One region of the Micromonospora sp. NPDC053740 genome, then DNA from elsewhere that is predicted to be linked to it. Evidence: riboswitches for the same ligand, from Rfam matches in the RefSeq annotation. Region 1 holds a riboswitch; each other region holds the start of a gene.

Evidence for each region. A riboswitch is a leader RNA that binds a small molecule or an ion and turns the genes downstream of it on or off. The one in region 1 is predicted to bind cyclic di-AMP.
Region 2: it holds a riboswitch for cyclic di-AMP, as region 1 does, so the genes downstream of both, AB0K35_RS19100 (hypothetical protein) here and AB0K35_RS10535 (NlpC/P60 family protein) in region 1, are expected to answer to the same signal.
Region 3: it holds a riboswitch for cyclic di-AMP, as region 1 does, so the genes downstream of both, AB0K35_RS29030 (hypothetical protein) here and AB0K35_RS10535 (NlpC/P60 family protein) in region 1, are expected to answer to the same signal.
Region 4: it holds a riboswitch for cyclic di-AMP, as region 1 does, so the genes downstream of both, AB0K35_RS17865 (C39 family peptidase) here and AB0K35_RS10535 (NlpC/P60 family protein) in region 1, are expected to answer to the same signal.

The regions. Positions count from the first base shown of each region.
Region 1 covers NZ_JBFASO010000003.1:371,577-374,751, reverse strand. Annotated here, with positions in the region: gene dcd (dCTP deaminase) at 1-384, shown strand, start outside; gene AB0K35_RS10535 (NlpC/P60 family protein) at 444-1,421, opposite strand; cyclic di-AMP (ydaO/yuaA leader) riboswitch at 1,498-1,633, opposite strand; gene AB0K35_RS10530 (peptidoglycan recognition family protein) at 1,869-3,175, shown strand, end outside.
Region 2 covers NZ_JBFASO010000007.1:395-3,569, forward strand. Annotated here, with positions in the region: gene AB0K35_RS19095 (hypothetical protein) at 1-292, opposite strand, end outside; gene AB0K35_RS19100 (hypothetical protein) at 436-1,449, opposite strand; cyclic di-AMP (ydaO/yuaA leader) riboswitch at 1,506-1,637, opposite strand; gene AB0K35_RS19105 (cation diffusion facilitator family transporter) at 1,756-2,673, opposite strand; gene AB0K35_RS19110 (AAA family ATPase) at 2,780-3,175, opposite strand, start outside.
Region 3 covers NZ_JBFASO010000013.1:34,849-38,023, reverse strand. Annotated here, with positions in the region: gene AB0K35_RS29035 (YibE/F family protein) at 1-919, shown strand, start outside; cyclic di-AMP (ydaO/yuaA leader) riboswitch at 1,086-1,216, shown strand; gene AB0K35_RS29030 (hypothetical protein) at 1,221-2,240, shown strand; gene AB0K35_RS29025 (carbonic anhydrase) at 2,297-3,022, opposite strand.
Region 4 covers NZ_JBFASO010000006.1:152,573-155,747, forward strand. Annotated here, with positions in the region: gene AB0K35_RS17860 (hypothetical protein) at 1-765, shown strand, start outside; cyclic di-AMP (ydaO/yuaA leader) riboswitch at 1,050-1,191, shown strand; gene AB0K35_RS17865 (C39 family peptidase) at 1,426-2,274, shown strand; gene AB0K35_RS17870 (hypothetical protein) at 2,348-3,175, opposite strand, start outside.

The DNA.
Region 1 (3,175 bases):
GTCCCCGACGGTGAGCCGTTCGTGCTGCACCCGGGGGAGTTCGTACTCGCCTCGACGCTGGAGGTCATCTCGCTGGGTGACCAACTCGCCGGCCGACTGGAAGGCAAGAGCTCCCTGGGCCGGCTCGGGCTGCTCACGCACTCCACAGCCGGCTTCATCGACCCGGGCTTCTCCGGTCACGTGACGCTGGAACTCTCCAACGTGGCGAACCTGCCGATCACCCTCTGGCCGGGCATGAAGATCGGGCAGCTCTGCATCTTCCGACTCTCCTCGCCGGCCGAGCACCCGTACGGCTCGGTGGTCTACGGCTCGCGCTACCAGGGCCAGCGGGGGCCGACACCCAGCCGCGCCTGGCAGCACTGGCGCACCTGGCCCACCCGCTAGAACCACGACGACGAGGGCCCGCCGCGACAGATCGCGACGGGCCCTTCGGTCGTCCGGGGTCAGCCGGGACGGCCGTAGCTGTGGATCGGCCCGTCGTCGACCTTCTTCATCTTGACCGGTTGACCGGCCTGCGAGGCGTGCACCACCCAGCCGCCGCCGACGTACATGCCGACGTGGTGGATGTCGCTGTAGTAGAAGACCAAATCGCCGGGGCGCAGGTCGCCCTTGCTGACGTTCTTGGTGACCCGGCTCTGGGCGGCGGCGTTGTGCGGCAGCGACACGCCGGCCTTCGCCCAGGCGGCCAGCATCAGCCCGGAGCAGTCGTACGAGTTCGGGCCCTCGGCACCCCAGACGTAGGGCTTGCCAATCTGCGCGCAGGCGAACTTGACAGCGGTGCCCGCGGCGCCGCCGGGATAGCTACCCGGGCAGGGCGCCGGGCGCAGCGGACCGCCGCCGCCGTTGCCGTACACCTTGAGGCGAAGCTTCTGCAGGCGGTCGATCTCTTCGTTGATCTGCTTCTTCTTCGCCGCCAGCTGAGCCTCGGTGCGGGTCAGCTGGGCCACCATCTCGTCCAGCGGCGCCTTCTGCGCGGCCAACTGGTCGCGCAGGTCGGCCACCTGGCGTACGTCCTTCTGCTGGTTGTGCGCGAAGCGGTCGAGCATTTCGAGCTGGCCGACCACCTCGCTGGGCGACCGGCTGCCCAGCACCGCGTTGACGGTCGAGACGTTCTCACCCTTGTAGGCGCGTACGGCCAGCGCGCTGACCTTGTCCATCGCGGCGTCGACCTGGCGCTCCAGCGGAGTGATCCGGGCGGCCAGGGCGTCTGCCTGCTTGCGCTTCGCGGCGAGGTCGGTGCGAGTGGCGTTGTGCCGTTCAATGATCGGTTCGAGCTTGTTCCAGTCGGCGTCGATCTGGCGCTCGATCTCGGCGACGGACGGGTCGGCGTGGGCCGCCGTGGCACTGCCGGTCAGGACGACGGCGATGCCCGCCAGCGCGGCGAGAGCGGTGGTGAAGCGGGACCAGCGTGGGCGCGGCACGATCGACGCCGGGCCGGCTGATGCCGACCGGTCGGACGACGGCCGCGGGGCATGGAGTGCCACCGGGGTCTCGTACTCCTTCTTCCTGACCGCCTACCGGGTTAGCTGACGGGTTCGGGCGGGAAGTCGGCGCCCTACCGCAGTGGCTGCGGATTCACCCCGAGGGACCTGGGTCCCCGGCTCGCTCGAAAACGACTCGGCGGTGTCGGTCCGTTACCGCCCGGGCTGGGCGGAGCTGCTGTCGGCCCGACGAATGACCAGAGTAGAGACGCCTGTTACCAATCCGCAACCCGTGCGGCAGTGACACTCCGTACCGATTGGACGACGTCACCGACCGTGTGTGAAGAATTCTTTCTGCAAGCTTCGATAGATGGAAAGGTATTGACCTGACCTCCCGGACGGCGCGATGGTGACCTGACCTCACTCCGCGAGAATCTAGGGGGTTCGATGCACCATCCAACCCTGTCGGCCGGCTGGCGCGCACTGCTCGCCGCCACTGTGGTAGCCGCCGCGACCACGGTGCCACTCTCCGCCGGCCCGGCCGCAGCCGCGCCCACCACCGACCGCCAGCAGCAGTACGCCGCAGCGGCCAGCGAGTACGGCGTGCCGGCCGTCGTGCTGCTCGGCGTCTCATACCTGGAGTCCCGTTGGGACACCAACGCCGGCACACCGAGCACCAGTGGCGGCTACGGCCCGATGCACCTGACCGATGCCCGGCACGTGGCCGCCCTCCCCGAGCGCGGCCACCACGACGCCGGCGCCGAGGACCCGCGCGGCGACGACTCCCGTTCCGCACTGGTGCCCGCGCCCCGGCCGGTCGAGGCACCCGCGCCGTCCACCGCCGCGTTGCAGACCGTCGACGCCGCCGCCACGCTGACCGGCGCCACCCCCGAGGCACTGCGCACCGACGCGGGTCTCAACATCCGGGGTGGGGCTGCGCTGCTGAGCGCGTACCAGAGGGATCTGGGCGCGCCGGTCGGCGCGGACACCGACCCGGCGGCCTGGTACGGCGCGGTGGCCCGCTACTCCGGCGCGGACAGCGCCGACGCCGCCGCGGCCTTCGCCGACGAGGTCTTCACCACCATCGGCGCGGGCGAAGCCCGGGTGACCGACGACGGCCAGCGGGTCAGCCTGCCGGCCCGCGCGGTGCGGCCCGAGCGTTCCTGGTTGGACCGGCTGGGCCTGCGCCGCCTGGCCCGCCCGGACGGGGTGGAGTGCCCGCGCAGCATCTCGTGCGAGTGGATCCCGGCGCCCTACGAGGCGTTCGGCGACGGGGACTACGGCAACCACGACCTCTCCGACCGGCCCGCACGGCAGAAGATCGAGTACATAGTCATCCACGACACCGAGGCGAGTTGGGCCACCACCCTGCAACTCGTCCAGGATCCGACCTACGTGAGCTGGCACTACTCGCTGCGGTCGGTCGACGGGCACATCGCCCAGCACGTGAAGACCAAGGATGTCGGTTGGCACGCCGGCAACTGGTACGTCAACGCGAAGTCGATCGGGTTGGAACACGAGGGCTTCGCGGCGCAGGGCACCTGGTACACCGAGGCGATGTACCGGACCTCGGCGAAGCTGGTCCGGCACCTGGCGTTGCGGTACGGCATTCCGCTGGACCGCCAGCACATCATCGGCCACGACAACGTGCCCGGCACCATTCCCTCGACAGTGCGGGGGATGCACTGGGATCCGGGCCCGTACTGGGACTGGACGCACTACTTCGACCTGCTGCACGCGCCTCGACTGGACAC
Region 2 (3,175 bases), on a different contig from region 1:
CGACCATCACGGTGGTGAGCACGAGCTTGACCAGCACCCAACGGTGGCGCAGCAGGCCCCACGGGGTGAGCAGCGAGCTGGCGACTCCGATCAGCCAGACCAGGACGCTCAGCGGCGCGAACAGCACCGTGCCGACCAGGGCCGTGACTGGATAGACCACCGCCGGGTCGGCGCCCCGCTGCACGGCGATGCCGAGGGTGAGCAGCACCAGGTCGGCGCCGAGCCAGCCGAGCGAGGTGACGAGGTGCAGTGTGAGCAGCGCCTTGCGGGTGGTGGGTCGGATCCGAGGCATACCGCGATGCTGCCCGCGAACCGCGGCCGGGTCGTCCGACGAGCGACGACATCACGGGTACGCCCGGCGACGTAGCCCGGCCCCCGGACGCACGTGATGCCTGTGAGTCATCACGATGACTCACAGGCATCACGACGGCTGGGTCAGTAGACCGACAGGTGGACGTGGTTGGTGTGGTCGGTCGACGGGGTGCCGTGCGCCCCGCTGTACGACTTCCACCCGCTGCTGGGCAGCCAGATCTGCCGGTACCAGATCACGTAGAGCACGGCGAGCCGGTCCGCGTTGCGGATGAAGTACGCGGCCAGGTTGTTGCCGTAGGTCTTGTCGCCGCCGGTGGCGTTCCCGCCGAAGCCGCCCTTCTGCGCCGCGAAGTCGCAGGCCCTGCCCTTCGGGTGTTCACCGGAGCCGCTGGGGCGGTGGCACGAGACGTACCGGGTGAAGCCCGCCGCCTTTGCCTGGTTGAGCGCGTGCAGGGTGCGCGGGGTGATGCAGCCGCTGGCCGGCGTGGGGTCGTTGACGCTGCACGACTCGGAGGGCCAGGAGCCGTCGGAGTTGCGCGGCGCGGCAGTCGCGTTGGCGCTGGAGGTGCCCCGGTTGGAGCCCGCGTCGGCCGTGGTCTGCGGTCTGGGTGTGGTGGCCACGGTCAGGGCCCGTTCGGCCTGCTCCTTGCGCTTGGCCATCACCGCTACCTGCTTGCGCTGTTCGTTGATCTCGCCGTCCAGGGCGACCCGGGTGCGGTTGGCCTTGTCCTTGCTGTTCAGCAGGTCGCGCAGCACCCGGTCCTCGTTGGCCGCCACCGCGTCCAGCGCCGCCGCCCGGTCCATGAAACCTTCGGGGGTGTTGCTGTTGAGCAGCGCCGACATCGCACCGAGCCGGCCGGTGCGGTAGGCCACTTCGGCGATCTCGCCGACCTTGCCGTTGCGCTGCTCGATCTCGACCTCGATGGTCTTCAGCTGGGTGGCGAGCTGCTTCTGCCGTTGCACCGAGGTGTCCAGGGCGCGCTTCGCGTCCAGGTAGCCCTTGCTGGCCGCCTCGAGTTGGGCGCGCAACGCCGGGGTGCCGCCCTCTTCGTCGGAGTCGGGCGCGGCGGCCCGCAGGCCGGTCGGGGGAGCGGCCGAGGCGGTGCCGGCCGGAAGCGCGACGCCGAGGGCGAACATCGCGACGATCAGGGCCGCCAGTCGGGCGGCGGGTGGTCGTGCTGGTGCCACTGCGCATGTCCTTCCGTCAGCCGCCGACCGGGTTAGCTGACGGGTTCGGGACGGAAGATCCCTACCGCTGACGCGGATGCACCCCAGGAACATGGTTCCCCGGTTCGCCCAGCTGGGCGATTAGGCGGCGACCGCCACCGGCGCCGGGAGGGCGCCGCCTGGTGGAGGCCGGGACCGAGCCTACCGGTGCCGGTGGGGCTGCTGCAGCCAATGTGACGGACGGTGCGTGCGTCACCACGGAAAAGTACGACTCCGTCACCATTCGATGGAGCCGCAGGCTCCAGAAGCGGCACCGGGCTCGATCTGCAACGTCGCGTGCTCGATGCGGAAGTCGTCGTGCAGGGCCGTACGCGCCGCGGTGAGCACCGCGCCGACCTCCGCGCCGGGTGCCATGGTCAGGTGGGCGGAGGCCACCTCCATGCCCGAGGTGAGCGTCCAGACGTGCAGGTCGTGCACCTCGACGACCCCGGGGACGGCGGCGAGCCGGTCGTGCACGGCCGTCACCTGGAGGTGCTCCGGGGCGGCCTGCACCAGGATGCGGATGGCGGCGCGGGCCAGCCGCCAGGTGCGCGGCAGGATGAACACGCCGATGGCGACCGCGACCAGGGGGTCGGCCCACCACCAGTCGGTGACGGTGATGAGCAGGGCCGCGCCGATGACGCCGAGCGAGCCGAGCAGGTCGCCGAGCACCTCCAGGTAGGCGCCCTGGAGGTTGATGCTCTCCCGGGCCCCGGCGCGCAGCAGCGCGAAGGCGGCGATGTTGGCGAGCAGGCCGAGCACTGCCACCGCGAGCATCGGGCCGGCGATGACTTGGTGCGGGTCACCGAAACGGCGGATCGCCTCGATCACCACGTAGATCGCGACGCCGGAGAGCAGGACGGCGTTGGCCAGCGCGGCGAGCACCTCGAGCCGGTAGAGCCCGAAGGTGCGCTGCGGGTCGCCGGTGGCCCGCCGGGTCGCCGTGATGGCGGCGAGCGCCATCCCGATGCCGAGCACGTCGGTGAACATGTGCCCGGCGTCGGAGAGCAGGGCGAGCGAGCCGGTGTGCAGGGCGACCACCGCCTCGACCACCATCAGGGTGGCGAGCAGGCCGAATGCCGCCCAGAGTCGACCTCGGTGCTGGTGTGCGGCATTGGCGACGGACCCATGGTGGTGGTCATGACCTGCGCCCACGAGAACCACCTTCCGCCGCCGGCCGGGACCCGGTCAAATGTATGCTCACATCGCTATGTGTGCAAGTGTATGGCCACCACCTTCCGCTGGCGGCAGTCCGCACAGGTCAGCCGGTCGGGTCGATGGTGGTGAGCCGCTGGGTGGCCCGGGAGAGCGCCACGTACAGGGTGCGTACCCCGGCCCCCGGATCCGCCCGGATCTCGCTCGGGGCGACCAGCACGACCCCGTCGTACTCCATGCCCTTGGCCTCCAGGCTGGTCACCACCTGCAACCTCGGCGCGCCGAGCGCGCCCAACCACCCGGCGACCTCGTCCCGGCGGGGGACCGGCGTGATCACGCCGACCGTGCCCTCCACCTCGGCCAGCAGGCCGGCGGCGGCCTCCACTGTCGCGGTCTCCAACCCGGTCGCGGGCACCACCAGCTCCACCGGCTCGACCCCGGTGGAGCGGACGGCGGTCGGCAGCGGCAGGTCCGGGTAGAGCCGACGGATCTCCGCCGCCGC
Region 3 (3,175 bases), on a different contig from region 1:
GCTGGCGGTGGTCTTCGCTGCCGCGATCGTCGCGTTCGGGCGGTGGCGAGGTCTGGCGGCGCTCGCCGGGCTGGCCGCCAGCTTCGCCATCCTGCTCACCTTCGTGCTGCCGGGCATCAGCGCGGGCAGGTCACCACTGCTGGTGGCGGTGGTCGGCGCGGCCCTGATCATGTTCGTGGTGCTCTATCTGACCCACGGGGTCACCGCACAGACCTCGGTCGCGGTGCTCGGCACCCTGGGCAGCCTGGTGCTGACCGGCGTGCTCGCCACCATCGCCACCGCCGCGACCCACCTCACCGGGTTCGGCAGCGAAGACGCCACCACCCTGTCGATGTTCCAGGGCGACGTGGACCTGCACGGTCTGCTGCTCGCCGGAATCATCATCGGCTCGCTCGGAGTGCTCGACGACGTGACTGTCACCCAGGCGGCCACCGTCACCGAGCTGGCGAACGCCAACCCCGGGCTGACCCGGTTGCAGCTGTACCGTGCCGCCACCCGGGTCGGCCGCGCGCACATCGCCTCCACTGTCAACACCATCGTGCTGGCGTACGCGGGCGCGTCACTGCCCCTGCTGCTCCTGCTCACCGCCGACGCGCGGCCGATCGGGCAGATCCTCACCAGTGAGTTCCTCGCGCAGGAGATCGTCCGCAGCGCTGTCGCCACCCTCGGTCTGATCGCCGCCGTGCCGCTGACCACCGGGCTGGCCGCTGTGGTGACCGCCGCCGGGCGCAGCGCTGCCGCAGCGTCCACCGACGCTCCCGCGCCCCGGCCCCAGCCGGACCGCAGCGAGGCACTGGCCGCACTCAGCTCACCGCGAACGGCCGGCTCCGACGAGCCGGACCGGACGCGGACCGCACCCCCATCCGAGGCCACCGACCGGTGGCCGGAGCCGAACAGGAGCACGGATACGACATGGTGACACTCCTCAGCGTGACCAGATCGGGCATCCACCCTGAGAACCACGTCACTGGTCACTCAACGCTATGGCGAAATGACGCTTTTGGTCGGCATCCAGGCGTAGCTCAGGCGGTCGACTCTCGGGTAACCTCGCTGCCGGTTACCGATGAAGGCGCGAAGCGGCGCCTGCGGTGCCACCGCCCAATCGCCAACCGGCGAGCCGGGGACCCAGGTGCCTGGGGTGAATCCGCGTCAGCGGTAGGGGCCACTTCCGCCCCGAACCCGTCAGCTAACCCGGTCGGCGGTCGACGGAAGGGAACATTGTGACGGCACCCCTACGCCGCTGGTTGACACCCGTGGTGGCCGTGATCGCCGCACTGACAGTGCTCGCCGGGCCGCTCCCGGCGCACGCCGCCCCGACGAACCCCACACCGTCCGGGCACGAGGAGGACGGCGAGCCCAAGCTGCTCAACGACGTCATCGAGCAGGCCAACCGCGACTACTCCGCCGCAAAGTCCAAGCTGGACAAATCCAAGAAGCGGCAGGGCGAGTTGGCGGCGGAGGTCAACCGCGCCAAGGCCGACCTGGACGCCTTGGCCCCGCAGGTCGGGCAGATCGCCGCCCAGGCGTACCGGACCGGCCGGATCGGCGCTGTCGCGATGCTGCTGGAGAGCGAGGCTCCCGACTCGTTCGTCCAACGCGCCGGGATGCTCGACGAGATGAACATGGTCAACGAGAAGAAGCTCTCCGAGGTCAACGAGGTGAAGGCCCGCGCCGAGCAGGCGAAGCTGGCCCTCGACACCGAGGTCCGCGAGCAGCAGAAGCAGACCGCCCTGATGGCGAAGCGCAAGAGCGAGGCCGACAAGGCGCTCTCCCTCGTCGGCGGCAAGGGCTTCACCGGCGGCCTGGTGGACGCCACCTCCAAGGTCGCGAAGATCGGCCCGGGTCGCACCGCCGACGGTGACTGGAAGCCCCAGTCGTGCAGCGAGAATGACCCCACCACGTCCGGCTGCATCACGCCGCGCACGCTGCACGCGTACAAGGAGGTCAAGGCGGCCGGCTTCAACCGGTTCGTCGGCTGCTACCGCCCCGGCGGGCCGTGGGAGCACCCCAAGGGGCGCGCCTGCGACTGGTCGCTGCAGAAGAGCGGATTCTCCCCGTGGCACAACAACGACACCCGGACGTACGGCAACAACGTTGCCGCGTTCCTCATCCGTAACGCCGACCGGCTCGGCATCTACTACGTGATCTGGAACCGGCAGATCTGGTTCCCGGCCACCGGCTGGAGTTCGTACAGCGGGCCGTCGAACCACACCGACCACGTCCACATGTCGCTGCTCTGACCCGCACGATCCCCGTCGAGGGCCGTTCCGCGTGATGCGGAGCGGCCCTCGACGCGTCAGACGGTGGCAGGCGCGGCCGGGTCGGTCGAGGCCGCGGTCTCCAACGCCGCCAGGCCGGCCGGCACGGCGGCCACCGGGCGCACCGCGCCGGCAGCCAGCCGGTAGGACACACCCACCACCGCGCACCGCCCCTGCGCCACCGCGTCGGCCAGCACGGGCGACTGCCCGAGCAACGTCTCGACGGTCTGTGCGATGTGGATGTCGACGATGCCGTCGATGTCGTCCACGCCCTCGGCCGCGGCTCGGCGCAGGCTGGGCAGCACGGCGTCGACCACCGCGCCCAGATGGCCACTCGGCGCGGTGCCGGTCGAGGCGGACTCCCGGGCGGCCTGCACCGCACCGCAGGAGTCGTGGCCGAGCACCACCACCAGCGGGGTGCCGAGGACTGTCACCGCGTACTCGACGCTGCCGAGCACCTCGGGACCGGCGGTGTGCCCGGCGGTGCGAACCACGAACAGGTCGCCCAAACCCCGGTCGAAGATGATCTCGGCAGCCAGCCGCGAGTCGGAGCAGCCGACGATCACCGCGAACGGGTGTTGCCCGTCGGCCACGGCGGCCCGGTGCCCGGCATCCTGGTTGGGGTGGCGTGGGGCGCCATCGACGAAGCGCCGGTTGCCGGCGACCAGCTCGGCGTACGCCCGGGTCGGCTCGCTGAGCGCGGCGGCGCGGTCGGTGGTCCGCTGCGGACCCGGCTGACCGCCGGAGCTCCCGGTATGACTCATCCCGCACCTCGTCTCGACGCATCTGACCTGGTCAAACCGGCTCTCCGCCGGCCGGGCGGCGGGCGCTGGCTCGTGCTCCACCGTCACACGCACCGTAAGATGCGTCAAGGTATGCGTGATTTAGATTTCATACGTTGACTTCGGCCACCCCCT
Region 4 (3,175 bases), on a different contig from region 1:
ACCGTCGTCTTCTACCAGTTCGTGACCGAGATGCCGCGGGCCGCCGCCATCTGGTCGACGCTGTTCCTGCTGACCCTGGGCCTGCTCACCGTGCTGGCCGCCCGCCCCGAACGGGACCGGCCCACTGACGACCCGCTCCCGGCCGGGCCCACTGCTCGGGAGTTGGCCGCCGCCGAGGCCGTCGACAGGCGCCGCTACGCCGAGGAGGTGGCCGTCGCCGCGGCAGGCGCGGCCACCACAGCCAAGCGGCGACGCGCCGCCTGGCTGACCGCTCAGGAGCAGCTGGAGCGGGCCTGGATCGGGTACGACGAGGCGGACACCGCCGCGCGTCGCTTCGCCGGCGCCGGTGCGCTGCCCACCCCGCAGACCCCGCACACCCCCGCCGAGTACGCCGCCCGGGAACGCTATCTGCACCGGGCGGCGATGGCGGCGTACTGGCGGGGCGACCTGACCATGGCCCAGCTCGGCGACGTGTTCGGGCACCGGCGCTGCTGGGATCCCCGGCGACACCCGGTCGAGCAGGAGGTGCTGATCAGCCGGGTGGTCAGGGATGCGCGGCTAACCGACTACCAGGTGGCCGCCGACAGTGAGCGGGCCGCCTGGCGCGACGCGGAGTTGGCCGCCGAGTCGGCTCGTGCCCTCGCCGAGGAGGCGTACGCGGCGGTGGCCCGGCTCCGCCCGCCAGTGGTCCCTGCGCGCCGCACTGTGGCCGGGGCGCTGCGTCCCGCCGTCGTGGCGCTGTGGCGCCCGGCCCGGGTGGGTTGAGCCCAATCCGTGATGTGAGGCCGGTCACCCAATCGTGAATTAGGACGTCCGACGCGATCGGCGGGATTGTTCCCGCGATTGTGGTCGCGTTCTTTGCGGCCTGTCCGGTTGTCGCCCATAGGCGTCGCCGTAACCGGTTGTCCCATCGAGTCACATCATCGGCAATACGCGCAGAAATTGTCTCACCGATTGGGGTTTACGCAGGTGAACCTGGCTTGGCAGGGCGCGGAGCCGCCAGTACTGTCGTCCTGTCCGATGCGGTAACCGATCGCAAGAGGCGACGCCGCATCGACCCGCTTAATCGTGATCAACGAACCGGGGACCCACCAGTAAGTCCGGGGTGAATCCGCGAGCCACGGCCCGCGGTAGGGCGATCTTCCCGCCCGAATCCGTCAGCTAACCCGGTAGGCGGTGTCGGAAGGAGTCAACTCCTCGTGCAGCACCTTTCCACCCCTCGGTTGTTCCCTCGCCTCCACGGCGCGGCGATGCACCCGCTCATTCGTCCAGTGACGGTGAGCTGACCCCCCGGGTCATCGCCTTCCCCGCCCGGCCGCGCCGGGCGTTCCCCTGAGCGGTTCACCATCCGCGGACCACGGTCCGCGCGCTGGCGCCTGCCCGGATACCGGTCCGGCCCCGGTGTGCCGCTCTCCCCCCCGATCCGTGGAGGACCCCGTGAAGCACACCCTGAAGCGTCAGCTCCGCCGCCTCGCCACCGAGCGCCCGTACCAGATCGTCGCCGCCTCGGCTGCGGCCCTCGCGATCGCCACCACCACCGGCGCCCTGCTCACCACCGCCGACGACGCCCCGGCCGGCCAGCGCACCGCGACCACTGTCGCCGAGATGCGCAGCGACGTCGCCGCCTCCCGCGGTGAGGCTCGGGACGCGTCCCCCTCGGCCAGCACCGCCCCGACCACTGCCGCCCCGGCCACCAGCGCCGCGTCCCCCGCCGCCAAGGCCAGCAGCAACCCGGACCTGACCCGTAAGCCGACGCCGCCGAAGCCGCCCGCGACGAAGGTGCTCGACTACGACTACGAGGCGCAGAACACCTACTACAACTGCGGTCCGGCGGCCACCCGCAACGCGCTCAGCGCCGCCGGCATCGACCGCACCCAGGAGCAGCTCGGCGCCAAGCTGGGCACCACCGAGATGGGCACCAACTCGGCCGAGGACACCACCCGGGTGCTCAACGCCGAGGTGAAGGGCTCCCCGTACCGGACCCGGATGTTCCCCGGCGCGCCCAGCCCGGCCCAGATGGACCGCCTCCAGGCCGACGTGGTGAAGGCCATCACCGACGGCCGGGGCGTGGTGGCCAACGTCGTCGGGGACGCCACCGACACCGACGGCGGCTGGCACTCCTACGGCGGCGGGCACTACATCGCCGTCGTGGGCTACAAGGACAACGGTCGCACCGTGCGGATCGCCGACTCGGCGAACCCGGCCGACCCGTCGTACTGGATCACCACGATCGACCTGGCCAACTGGATCACCAGCCGGGGCTACTCCGCCTGACCCGGGCACGCTGACCGCCGCGGGCGCCGTCCCCCACAAGGGGCCGGCGCCCGCGGCGTCTTCGGCTGTGCGGTCAGTAGGTGATGAAGCCGTACAACGCCTTGTGGTTCGACTTCGTCCCGACCACAGTGTGGTCGACGGCGGACGACTGCACACCGCCCCTGACGAACAAGTAGTCGATCTTGCTGGAACCGTTGGTGGCCGCCGATCCGTACCCGGTCATGCCGTAGCCGCTGAGCGTGCCGGGGGCGATGCCGGTGCGGTTCGCGTCGATGCCCACCACGCGGATCGTCGACGCGTTCAACAGCGTGGTCGCGTCCGCACCGAGGTGGATGCCGCTGTTGGCGACGCCCCGGTCGCCGTCGCCGGCGCAGGCGTTCTGCCGATTCTCCTGCGGCAGGTGCATCGTCGCGGCGAACACGCTGGTGCCGGTCGCCTTGATGGTGAAGCGCGCCGCGATCGCGCTGGTCCGCTTCCACTTGTAATAGTCGGTGCTGTCCGGGTCGCTGTTCGGCGGCTTGTACAGCGTGCACCCGGCGCCGTTCGCGTACGCCGTGCCCGGCTTGAGCCAGCCGGCGCTCCAGTACTTCGAGATGTCGCCACTGGCGAGGTTGAGCGTGCGCTTGTTCCAGATGATGGCGTTGGTCTGCTTCTTCTTCAGGTCGCCGAGCGACTGCGAGCTGCACTTGTGCGTGCTGCCCCACGGCTCCGGGTCACTCCACGCCACGATCGCCCCGTAGCTGCCCGCCGGGTAGCCGAACTTCGCCGACAGTTGGTCGGCGTACGCCTCGGCCTGGCCGGTGCCGCGCACCTGCTGCACGATCAGGATGTCGGGTGCCACCACGCCGCTGGTGCCCGTGCGACCGGCGTCGTCGACCAGGATCGAGGTCAGGTGGTCAGG